Linked DNA regions of Acidithiobacillus ferrooxidans ATCC 23270. The protein of the gene in region 1 interacts with the protein of each later gene in a pairwise test. Links are inferred from orthologs where the notes say so. Each region holds a gene or a part of one and is shown on either strand. Other genes may lie near its edges.

Region 1 (6,503 bases):
GGGCCCCCGGTTACCACGGAAATACCTGCATCCCGCAGCCGTTCGGCGATCCGCCACGCACGGGCCACCGCAATATCATCCAGTGCGCCGATAAACAGTAAAGGATGGGGCGCCTCTATCCCCCTCCCCTGCAGCGCCTGCAACGCCAGTAGTCTTTCAAGGCCCACGGCAAAGCCGATCGCCGGCGTATCAGCGCCACCCAACTGTGCGACCAAGCCGTCATAACGACCACCCGCCAGCACCGTGCCCTGGGCACCAAGCGCGTCCGTCACCCATTCAAAAACCGTACGGTTGTAATAATCCAGGCCGCGTACAAGGCTGTGATTGACCAGATACGGGATATCGAGCGCGGTCAGCAACGATTGCAGACTGGCGAAATGAGCGGCGGAGTCTTCGTCCAGATGATCCACCAAATGCGGAGCCATGCGGGCGATCTCCTGACAGGCAGGCACCTTGCAATCGAGTACGCGCAGCGGGTTGCGCTCCATCCGTTCCCGACAGTCGGCACAGAGCTCCCCACGCCGTGGGCGCAGATAGTCCAGCAGCAGGGTTCGATAGCGGATACGCGCCGCCGGGCTCCCCAGTGAGTTGATCTGCAGCGAAGCGGTAACCCCAGCCGTCCGTAGAATCCGCGCTGACAGGACGATAACCTCGGCATCAGTGCCCGCCGCAGGCAGCCCGAAAACCTCCACACCCAGTTGGTGAAACTGTCGGTAGCGGCCCTTTTGCGGACGCTCGTGCCGAAACATCGGCCCCATGTAATAATAACGCGGGGTCTGGCCCCGTATGCTCCGGGCCTGAATAGCCGCACGCACGCATCCCGCTGTGCCCTCCGGCCGCAGGGTAAGGCTGTCTCCATTGCGATCGGCGAAAGTGTACATCTCCTTCTGGACGATATCGGTGGCATCGCCAATGGCACGGGCAAAGAGTTCCGTCGATTCCACAAGAGGCAGACGCACTTCACCGTAGTCGTAGAGCGCCAGCAACATCCGCAGGTCACCTTCCAACGCCTGCCACCCCGCGCTCTCCTCCGGGAAAATGTCATTCATACCACGTACCGCCTGCAACTCTTTACCCGCCATGCCCGCTCCCTTCTTGCAACACCGGGAGGTCGTGCTCAACCCTCATGGCGCGTCGCCTGCCGTTCAGCGATTTCCGCACGAATCCGCTTTTCGAGCACGTCGACAATATCGTTGTTCTCCACCCGGTCGACCTGTTTGCCGCGGTAGTAGAGAATGCTGCGCTTGTCACCGCCCGCCAGACCGATATCGGCCTCCTTTGCCTCGCCGATGCCGTTCACCACGCAGCCGATCACCGAAACGTCCATGGGCTCGAGGATGTCTTCCAGACGCGCTTCCAGGGCATTGATGGTGGTGATGACATCAAACTCCTGACGAGAGCAGGACGGGCAGGCGATCAGATTGATCCCCTTCTGACGCAGGTGCAGACTTTTCAGGATATCGAAGCCGACACGAATCTCCTCGACGGGATCCGCTGCGAGCGAAACCCGGATGGTATCGCCGATCCCATCCCGCAGGAGCAGGCCGAGCCCGATAGCGGATTTGACAGTGCCGGAGCGCAGGCCGCCGGCTTCGGTGATACCGAGATGCAGCGGGTAATCCACCTTTTCCGAGAGCAGGCGGTAAGCGCTCACAGCGAGAAAAATGTCGGAGGCCTTGACACTGATCTTCACATCATGAAAGTTCAACTCGTCCAGAATGCTCACATGACGCAAGGCAGACTCCACCAGTGCCTCCGGCGTCGGCTCCCCATATTTCTCCTGGATATCCTTCTCCAGCGACCCTGCGTTGACGCCGATACGGATGGGGATCCCCTTGTCCTTGGCCATTTCCACCACCAGCCGTGTTTTGTCCAGAGAGCCGATATTTCCGGGATTGATACGCAGGCCATCGACACCATCTTCCATCACCTGCAAAGCGATGCGGTGATCGAAGTGGATGTCGGCGACTAGTGGGGTTTCCACCTGAGCGCGGATCGTCTTGAATGCCTCCGCAGCATCCATGCTGGGTACGGAGATCCGGACGATGTCGGCACCTACCGCCTCCAGGCGCCGGATTTGCGCGACGGTGGCCGCGATATCGCGGGTCTCGGTGTTGGTCATGCTTTGCACGCTGATCGGTGCATCGCCGCCGATCGCTACCTTGCCAACGTGAATTTGCCGGGTCTTACGACGCCGAATGGGAGATTCATGGTGCATGGAAAGCCTCGCTGGAAACGGCTGCGGTACCAGATACCGCAACAGGTGGTGAAGTCATGCTGGCTACCGGTAGCGCAGGGGGGGGTACCTGGCCATGAGCGGCGGTTACCACGTGGGTGACACTGTGGGGGGGAACACCAGCGACGATCGGCGTGGCGCCGATCTGCAGTCTGGCCACGCCCAAGGCGTTGGCGGGCAAAGGCACAGACTTGTCATCATAACTGATGGTGATGGCGCTGGCCTTGCCTACCAGAACATTATATGGCGGTGTACCGGAATCGACGCGTAGGACATCGCCGCGATGTCCCAAAACTGCAAGCAGAGTTTTTCCTGTGGAGTCTTTGACCTGCACCCAGCAGTCGGCGCTGAACTGAAACGTCAGCCCAGGACCCGTCGCGACGGCTGCAGACCGGGTTGCCGGGACCGGCGCGACGGGCAGGCCGGGTGCCGCTGGCGGGTTCCCGATTGCTGGCACCGAGGCAGCGGCTGACACGCTGGGCGCTATGGTGACTACCTTAGCGGAAGCCGCCGGATGTTTGGCCACCATAGGCGAAACCGCCGTGACAGGCAGGCCCTGCAGCTGCTGATGACTCCAGACCCACCATGCGACCGCAATAACGCTGATCACGATCAATACGGAAAAAATCAGTACGCGTCGGCTGTAATCCAACAGCGGCCCTTCGCTGGCGGGCAACACCGTTTCCGACGGGTGCAACCCCGATCCTTCATTGGAGGCATCATACGTCTTCAGCAGCGGTTCGGGATCCAGGCCCAGCAGCCGCGCGTAATTCTTCAGGAAACCACGCGCGAAAGCGGCTCCAGGCAGAGCAGTATAATCACCGTCTTCCAGACCCTTTACCTGAGCTTCGGTGATATGCAACCGCTCTGCGACTTGGCGAAGACTCCAGCCATGTGCCTCCCTTGCCGCCCGCAAGTCCTGAGAAATTTCGTTTTCCGTTGTCATATCCATGGCCTACCGTCTCAACCGTTTCGCAGCAGCAGTCGCTGCGCCTGCTTGCCTGCTGCGGAATAAGGTGAAGCAGTCACACAGCGCTGCCAAAGGGACTGTGCCTGTGTTGTCCGCCCCTGCAGGGCGGCAATCCGCCCCGCCAGCAAGAGCGCGTCAGCGTTATCCGGCTCCTGCGCCAGAACCACCTGCAAATGGGCGAAAGCGGCATCTGCTTTGCCGTCATTGTAATCCAGTTCGGCAAGCATCAGCAGGGCTGGCGGATAGTTCGGTACCAGATAAAGTGCCCGGTCCAGGGCATCGCGTGCCGCCGACAAGTCCTTGAGTCCTGCGTAGGCCTGTGCGAGATTGGTCCACGCGAACTGCGGCGTGCTGTATAGCGGATCGGACGTGGCCCGTTTCAGCTCGATAACCGCCTCGCCATAGTTACGGGAGTTGATGAGGAATGCGCCGTAATTATTGAGGTATTCTGGGTTTTTTGCATCTAAGGAGAGCGCCCGGCGAAAGGCGTTGCGGGCCAGATCACGCTGCTGCAACTGTTCGTAGGCCAGACCCATGACATTGTACGCATCGGCATAACGGCTGTTAGCGGCAATCGCCAATTGCAGTTCCCGGATCGCCTGTCGAGGATGGCCATCCTGCAAATAAGCGGTCCCGAGAGACGTGTAGATACCGGCTTTGGCTTTATCGCTGTTGGCGGATGTCGGCCTGAAGCCAGAAGCAGAAGCGTTGGCCTTGTGTTCATGGGCAATATACGCAGCCATTTGCTGATCGGGCGTCAATCCTGCTCCTTTGCCACCGAAAAGCCCACAGCCACTCAGCAAAAGTACACCAGCCCCTAGTCCCAGAAGTCTTTTCATGAATGCACTGCCAAGGGAATACTGCGACGACCCGCGCGTACCTGTCCGGCCAACTGACCACAGGCGGCGGCGATGTCGTCACCACGTGGCCGGCGCGTAACCGTCATTACGTTACCGCGCAGGATGATATCGCGAAAAGCATCGATGCGCACCTGTGGCGACCGTTTATAATCTGAGCCGGGAAAGGGATTGAAGGGAATCAAATTCACCATGGCCGGGATGTCTCGTAACAGGCGGAGGAGTTCCCGCGCATGGGAGTCGGCGTCATTGACTCCTTCCAGCATCACATATTCGAAGGTGATGCGGCGCCGGGGCGGCAAAGGATAGCGGCGGCAGGCGGCGAGCAGCTCCGCCAGCGGGTAGTGGCGGTTTACCGGCACGAGAATGTCGCGGATTTCATCACGGCTGGCGTGCAAGCTGATCGCGAGATTGACCGGGCTTTCGGCACCCAGTCGATCCATACCAGGCACCACACCTGCGGTGCTGACGGTAATGCGCCGCGCGCCAAAGCCGTAGGCATAATCGTCGCGCAACAAATCCAGCGCCGGCAATACCTCGCGCAAATTGAGCATCGGTTCGCCCATGCCCATGAAAACGATATTGGTGATCGCATCCAGGCCTAAAAAATCGCGTGCCACCCGCACCTGTGCGATAATTTCATGGGTTTCGAGGTTGCGGCTGAGCCCCTGCGCACCAGTAGCACAAAAACTGCAGGCCAGAGAACAGCCTACCTGCGAAGAGATGCACAGCGTACCACGATCTTCTCCAGGAATGAAAACCGTTTCTATGGCATTGCCATCGGGCAACCGGAGCAGCCATTTGCGAGTGCAGTCCGCCGCTGTCTGATCGGCGATAATTTCCGGCATGTCGATGCGGGTTTCTGCGGCGAGGCGAGCGCGAAGGGTTTTACTGATGTCGGTCATGGCCGCGAAATCCGTTACCTGACGGGTATGCAGCCATTGCAAAATCTGGTTGGCACGAAAGGGGGACTCTCCCCAGGTACGCAATAACTTAGCGAGGGACTGGCGACCCAGTCCCAGCAGGTGTGGCCTTTCGGCCGGAGCAACCACCAAAAAATCGCCCATCATTCAGTGCGCAAAAATCTCCCGCTGACCAAAAAAGTAACTGATTTCCCATGCCGCAGTCTCGGCACTGTCTGAACCATGCACGGCGTTGGCATCAATACTGTCGGCAAAGTCCGCACGAATCGTTCCTGCAGCGGCATCCTTGGGGTTGGTAGCGCCCATCAGATCACGGTTTTTGGCGATGGCACCCTCACCCTCCAGCACCGTGACCAATACCGGACCGCTGCTCATGAAGTCGCACAACTCGCCGTAAAAAGGCCGGGCCTGGTGTACCGCATAAAACCCACCCGCGTCATCGCGACTGAGGTGCAACATCTTGGCGGCTGCGATGCGCAGCCCCGCCTTCTCGAAGCGACCAAGAATGGCACCGATGGCATTTTTCTGAACGGCATCGGGTTTGATGATGGAAAGGGTGCGCTCAACAGCCATAAGATCCTCAATGGGGGTAAAAGTCAGAGTGGCCATAGGCTAGCATTCTGCGTATTCGCTGGCAATCCGGCGCGTCGGCGTTGATGTCTGGACTGCGCCAACTTTAAGTCTGCAACTGGGCGACGAAAGGCTTGTCGACATCCTCGACATTCCAGCCCATCACCCGTTGTCCCATCCGATGGAATGCACCTCGCCCTGCCGGGGTCGGGTGGCCATCTGCAATAGCAGGGATGATGCGTCGTCGCGGGATGGATCAAGATAATAATGCGCTGATTCCCTCTTAAACCAGGTATCCTGACGCTTGGCCAGTTGGCGGGTCGCCGCCAGTGCGGCTTGGTAAGCCTCTGCGGCGCTACAGAGGCCGTCATGCCAGGTGAAGTATTGGCGGTAACCCACGGCGCGCATGGCGGGTAACTCGGGCGCGTAGTGACGCGCGCTCAGGTCGGCGATTTCGTCCAGAAATCCCTCGTTCAGCATGACGTCAAAGCGCTGCGTGATACGCTGATGTAACCAGCTTCTAGGCGGACGCAGGATGATTTTGTAGAGCGGACCGGGGAATGTACCTTGCCAGTGACGTGCCCCGCTGATCGTCTGCCCCGAACCGAGGATGATTTCCAGGGCGCGTTGAATGCGTTGCCGGTCATGGGGGGCGATACCCGCGGCGGCCTCCGGATCCAGGGTCGCGAGGCGCTGGTGTAGTGCGGGCCATCCCGCCGTCTCTGCTAACGCCATCAGACTCTGGCGCAAGGCGGGATTGGCGGGGGGCAAGGTATCAATACCGCACTCCAGCGCGCGAAAATACAGGCCCGTGCCGCCGACCAGCAACGGGATGCGGCCGCGTTCCCGCGCCAGAGCAATACAGTGCAGGGCATCTTCCCGAAACAGGCCCGCCGAATAGGGCTCGTCGGGCTCCCGGATGTCGACCAGCGCGTGGGGATATTGCT
Region 2 (5,709 bases), 1.5 Mb from region 1 along the record:
GGGAGCCAACGACGGCGACACCTGGAGCCTGGTGGAATGGGCCGAGGTCCTGCACCCCGATGGCCGGGTGCAACGCCTGTCCCGCTCCGAGTTCCAGGTGGGTTACCGCGAGGTGCAGGGTCAGGGCGCTGCGTGCTTCATCGCCGCGGGACTGCGCCTGTCGCCCGAAGACAGCGACATCGTCCTGCAGCGCCTGCGTGCCTGGCAGGAACGCCGCGCCGCCACTCAGCCCCTGGAATGGCCGAGCTGCGGTTCCGTCTTCCGCAATCCACCCGGCGATCATGCCGCCCGGCTCATCGAAGCGGCGGAACTCAAGGGCCTGCGTTATGGGGACGCCGAAGTCAGCACCCAGCACGCCAATTTCATCATCAACCGCGGTGCCGCCCGCGCCGAGGAGATCGAGGCACTGGTGGCCAACGTACAACAAGAGGTCCTCAACCGCTTCGGCATCGAGCTTCAGCCGGAGATGCGGGTCATCGGGGAGGTGGCCGATGTCTGATTTAGCCCGCATCGCCGTACTTTACGGAGGCCCCTCCGGAGAACGCGAAGTCTCTCTCGACAGCGGTCACGCCGTGTTGCAAACCTTGCAGGGGCTGGGCATGGATGCCGTCGGCGTCGACATCCAGCCGGCCATCCTCCAGCAGCAAATGGCCGAAAGCGGAGCACAGATCGCCTTCAACGTCTGCCATGGCGCGGTAGGCGAAGACGGTCTGTTGCAGGCCTGCCTGGAGACTCTGGATATGCCCTACACCGGCAGCGGTGTCCTCGCCTCCGCTCTCGCCATGGATAAATGGCGCTGCAAGCAGCTCTGGCGAGCCGCCGGTTTACCGGTGACCGACGGCATCCTGCTGCATCGCGGCAGCCATACGCCCGACCTCGGCGCCCGCTTCGGCTGGCCCCTGTACATCAAGCCGAACCACGGTGGCTCCAGCCTCGGGGTCAGCAAAGTCGGCGGCCCGGCGGAATTGGATGCGGCCTTGCAGTGCGCCTTCGCCATCGAGGATGAAGTCCTCTGCGAGGGTGCCGTCATCGGTCACGAAGTCACCGTCGGCATCCTCGATGGCCAGGCGCTGCCGCCGATCGTCATCGAAACGCCCCGGGCCTTCTATGACTACACCGCCAAGTATCTCGCCGACGATACCCGTTATCTCCTGCCCTCCGGCCTCGGCGCTCCGCTGGAGCAGCAGTTGCAGGCACTTGCGCTCCGAGCCTTTGCCGAGCTCGGCTGCCGCGACTGGGGGCGGGTCGACTTCATGATCGGCGGCGACGGTCGACCCCATCTGCTGGAAGTCAACAGTGTGCCCGGCATGACCAGCCACAGCCTGATTCCCATGGCCGCCAAAGCCACCGGCATGGGCTTCCCGGAATTATGCGCCACCATACTGCGCACCGCGCAGAGGAGAGTGAAACATGGTTAGCGTCATGCGCGATTACCGACATGGGCAGCAACCGCAACATCCTGCCGCCACCCTCAGAAAACCGCCCAGACCCAAAGCCGAGGCGGCTCCGCCCAAAGTACGCCGGGCCATTCCGTGGCGGCTTTATGGCCGCGTGCTCTTTGGCGGAATCGGTATCAGCGCCCTCGCGTGGGGGGGCTGGATGGGCTGGAACTGGGTGCGTGAACCACAGGTCATGCCCATCAGCACCTTGACCATTTCTGGCATATCGGCGCGGATCCCGCTGCCCGAGGTGAACGCCGCCCTCAGACCCTACGTGGGTCAGGGTTTTCTCTGGATCCATCCGGATCAGGTGCGACGGGCAATCGACGCCCTCCCGTGGGTAGCGGATGCCGAAGTCCGCCGGGTCTGGCCCGACCGGCTGCAGATCCGGATCAAATCCTACACACCCGTAGCCCGCTGGCTGAGCGGTGCGGGACAGATGGTGGATGGCCAGGGTCAGGTGTTCAGCGTTCCCCCCCGGCAGGTACCGGCAGGACTTCCGAACCTCGAAGGCCCGGCCGACAGCGGTAGTGAACTGATCGCCCAACTCGCCACTTTCAACGGTATCGTCGCCCCGCTCGGCGTCAAGGTGACATCCCTTCAGGAAGACCGGCGCGGCGGCTGGCGCTGCATTCTCAGTAATCAGGTGCGCCTGCTGCTGGGCAGTGAAAACATCCTTCCCGCCTTGAAACGCTGGGTGGCCATCGCCCCCCAGGTCAAGGAATACCTCGTGCCGGGGGCCACCATGGACCTGCGCTACACCAACGGCTTTGCGGTCGCCATGCCCGCGGCGGCCACCGTCAGCAGTCAGTAACGGATCACCGATCCGAAGGAGCGAAACGAAATGAAACGCAGCAATCCGGAACTCATCGTCGGTTTGGACATCGGCACCTCCAAGGTCGCCTGCATCGTCGCCCAGTCCAGGGGCGGCCGTGAGGCAGAGATCATCGGCGTCGGTCAGCATCCCTCCCGGGGCCTCAAAAAGGGTGTGGTCGTCGACATCGAATCCACCGTTCAAGCCATCACCCGCGCTGTACAGGAAGCGGAACTGATGGCCGGTGTGCAGATTCACGGCGCCATCGTCGGTATTGCCGGCGGCCACATCCGCGGCTACAACAGCCACGGCATCGTCGCCATCAAGAACAAGGAAGTCAGCAATGAGGATGTCGGTCGGGTCATGGACGCCGCCCGTGCCATCGTCATTCCCCAGGACCAGAACGTCATCCACATCCTCCCCCAGGAATTCATGATCGACAGTCAGGAGGGCGTCCGTGAGCCGGTCGGCATGTCCGGCGTGCGCCTGGAGGCACGGGTGCACATCGTCACCGGTGCCGTGAGTGCGGCACAAAACATCACCAAGTGCGTCGAACGCTGCGGCTTGCAGGTACAGGATCTGGTCCTCGAACAGCTCGCCTCCGCCGATGCCGTCCTCACCGCTGATGAGAAAGAACTCGGCGTCTGTCTGGTGGACATCGGCGGTGGCACCACGGACATCGCTATCTTCCGCGATGGCGCCGTTCGCCACACCGCCGTCATCCCCATTGCCGGCGATCAGGTTACCAACGATATCGCCCTCGGCCTGCGCACCCCGCCCGTCGAAGCCGAACAGATCAAAAAGCTCTACGGCTGCGCCCTCGGTGATCTGATCGAGCAGGATGATGAAATCCCCGTCCCCAGCGTCGGCACCCGCCCGCCGCGGACCATTTCGCGGCGTATTCTCGGCGACATCATCGAGCCCCGCATCAAGGAGCTTTTCGAGCTGATCCAGGCGGAACTGCGCCGCACCGGCTACGAAGACATGGTCGCCGCCGGAGTGGTCATTACCGGCGGCTCCAGCAAACTGGAAGGCATGGCCGAACTGGCCGAAGAAATCCTCCACCTGCCGGTGCGCGTCGGCGAGCCCATGCATTTGCCGGGTATGGAAACCGTCGTCCGGACTCCGGGCCATGCCACGGGTGTCGGTCTGGTCATGTACGGGCTGCACAATCAAGTGGCGAGTCAGGCCGAGCCACTTCAGAACCCGGCCATCGCGGCCCGGGAAAACCATATGGATACCAGCTTCGGCGGCGTTTTTCGCAAGATGCGCTCCTGGGTACAGACGAGCTTTGGCTGATTTCTGCTTGCAGGGCTGAGGCACACAATTTTGCAAGACTTCAAGAAGGAGAAAGACAATGTTTGAACTCAATGAATGTGAACAAGACGGCGCTGTCATCAAAATCATCGGCGTCGGGGGCGGGGGCGGCAACGCCATCAACAACATGTGCGCGGCAGGATTGGAAGGCGTGGAGTTCATCAGCGCCAATACCGATGCCCAGGCGTTGCGCCACTCCCAAGCCAGCCATACGATCCAGCTCGGCGCTCAGATCACCCGCGGCCTCGGTGCGGGCGCAGATCCCGAAGTCGGGCGCAAGGCCGCCGAGGAAGGCCGTGACGAAATCCGCGCGACCCTGGAAAAGGCCGACATGGTCTTCATCACCACGGGCATGGGCGGCGGCACCGGCACCGGCGCCGCCCCCGTGGTGGCAGCCATTGCTCGCGACATGGGCATCCTCACCGTCGGCGTGGTCACCAGACCCTTCAACTTTGAAGGCAAGAAACGCCAGCAGCACGCCCTCTCCGGCATCGACGAGCTCTCCCAGTACGTGGACTCTCTAGTCATTATCCCCAATGAGAAACTGTTGTCCGTCCTTGGCAAGAACATCAGCCTCAAGGACGCCTACCAGGCCGCCGACAACATCCTTCTCGGCGCCGTGCAGGGCATCTCGGAGCTGGTCACCCGCCCCGGCCTGATGAACCTGGATTTCGCCGATGTCCGTACCGTCATGTCGGGCATGGGTCTGGCCATGATGGGTACCGCCAGCGGCCGCGGCGAAAACCGCGCCAAGGATGCCGCCACCCGCGCCGCCTCCAGCCCGCTGCTGGACGACATCAATCTCGCGGGAGCCCGCGGCATTCTGGTCAACATCACCGCCGGCATGGACCTGACTTTGGGCGAGTTCGAAGAAGTCGGCGAACTGATCCGTGGTTATGCGGCAGATGACGCCAACGTCAAGGTCGGCACCGTGCTGGATCCGGAACTGGAAGGGGAACTACGGGTTACGGTGGTCGCCACCGGATTGCAACGGGAACCCGTGCGGCTGGCGGTCGAGAATATCCGGCCACGGTCGGCAGCCATCCCGGCTACGGCGGCAGACTGGCGCAACCTTGACAAGCCCACCGGCATGCGCCAGACCGAACGCCCGACGGGTTCGAGCGTGCCCGCCCATGGCGGCAACCATACGCCGAACTACGCGGACCTGGACATTCCCGCCTTCCTGCGCCGTCAGGCGGACTAAGGGCGTAGGCCGGGTCAGCGCAGGCGTTGACCCCGGGCGGCCAGGTTTCCCGCCTGGTGGGGGGACCGCCTGCCTGCCGCCATGGCCACTACCGTGCCCATGAGGAACCGTTACAGCGCGCTCAACCCGCCACCAAGTGCCCGGAAGCATCATGGGCGGCGGCGCTCATCACCTTGCGGTAACGGCTGAGATCCTTGATGCTCTGAATGGGCGTTTCGAGCAGAGCGGAAAGATTGCGCAAAATGCCATTGACCACCTTGCCCTCCCAGATCGCGTCGAAATGAATCTGGGTATCCAGCCATTGCTCCAGCCAACCCGGATCCGGCAGATGACTCTGCACACTGTCCTCGGGATACATCGCCTTGTTCACATGGAGATTGGTGGGATGCAATGCCTTCGCCGTCTTGGTATTGGCCATGAGTACACCGATCTTGGCAAAAGCCAGACGCGCGCTGTCCCCGAGGCGATCAATGGCGCGCCGCATATATTTCAGATATACACCGGCGTGCCGCGCCTCATCCTTGGATAGCACCTCGTAAATCGAGCGGATCACCGGCTCGCTATGCCACTGCGCCGCGCATTTGTACCAGTGTGTCAGGCGGATTTCGCCGCAAAAATGCAGCATGAGGGTTTCCATTGCTGGCGCCGGATCAAATTCAAAGCGTACATTGTGCAATTCCTCTTCCGTCGGCAGATATTCCGGCGCGAAGCGGCGCAGGTATTCCATGAGCACCAGGGCGTGCTTCTGCTCTTCGTAGAACCAGATGGACATGAAGGCCGAGAAATCGGAGTCGCTCCGGTTGTCGCGGAGAAACATCTCCGTCGCCGGGAGTGCCGACCACTCGGTGACCGCATTCATCTTGATCGTGCGCAACTGCTCATCGCTGACCAGGTTACGGTCAAACTGCTCCCAGGGGATGTCCGTGGCCATGTTC

The links. Proteins that work in one complex are often made in the same cells at the same time.
Region 2: the proteins of AFE_RS08930 (region 1) and ftsZ interact in binary tests that used the Escherichia coli proteins (3 or more experiments, as listed by UniProt). The link is inferred for Acidithiobacillus ferrooxidans ATCC 23270 from one-to-one orthologs.

The regions. Positions count from the first base shown.
Region 1 is NC_011761.1:1,680,071-1,686,573, reverse strand. The notes cover bases 3,088-5,990. They hold AFE_RS08930 (bifunctional tRNA (adenosine(37)-C2)-methyltransferase TrmG/ribosomal RNA large subunit methyltransferase RlmN), read right to left. Parts: upstream 5,134-5,990; coding sequence 4,042-5,133; downstream 3,088-4,041. Other genes in these bases: miaA (tRNA (adenosine(37)-N6)-dimethylallyltransferase MiaA), read right to left, coding at 5,719-5,990; ndk (nucleoside-diphosphate kinase), read right to left, coding at 5,134-5,559; pilW (type IV pilus biogenesis/stability protein PilW), read right to left, coding at 3,200-4,045; AFE_RS08940 (RodZ domain-containing protein), read right to left, coding at 3,088-3,188. Also shown: hisS (histidine--tRNA ligase), read right to left, coding at 1-1,082; ispG (flavodoxin-dependent (E)-4-hydroxy-3-methylbut-2-enyl-diphosphate synthase), read right to left, coding at 1,118-2,218; more of AFE_RS08940, read right to left, coding at 2,208-3,087; more of miaA, read right to left, coding at 5,991-6,503.
Region 2 is NC_011761.1:174,826-180,534, reverse strand. The notes cover bases 2,854-5,692. They hold ftsZ (cell division protein FtsZ), read left to right. Parts: upstream 2,854-3,610; coding sequence 3,611-4,774; downstream 4,775-5,692. Other genes in these bases: AFE_RS00935 (ferritin family protein), read right to left, coding at 4,896-5,692; ftsA (cell division protein FtsA), read left to right, coding at 2,854-3,552. Also shown: murB (UDP-N-acetylmuramate dehydrogenase), read left to right, coding at 1-499; AFE_RS00955 (D-alanine--D-alanine ligase), read left to right, coding at 492-1,418; AFE_RS00950 (cell division protein FtsQ/DivIB), read left to right, coding at 1,411-2,253; more of ftsA, read left to right, coding at 2,284-2,853; more of AFE_RS00935, read right to left, coding at 5,693-5,709. UniProt on the Escherichia coli protein: Essential cell division protein that forms a contractile ring structure (Z ring) at the future cell division site. The regulation of the ring assembly controls the timing and the location of cell division.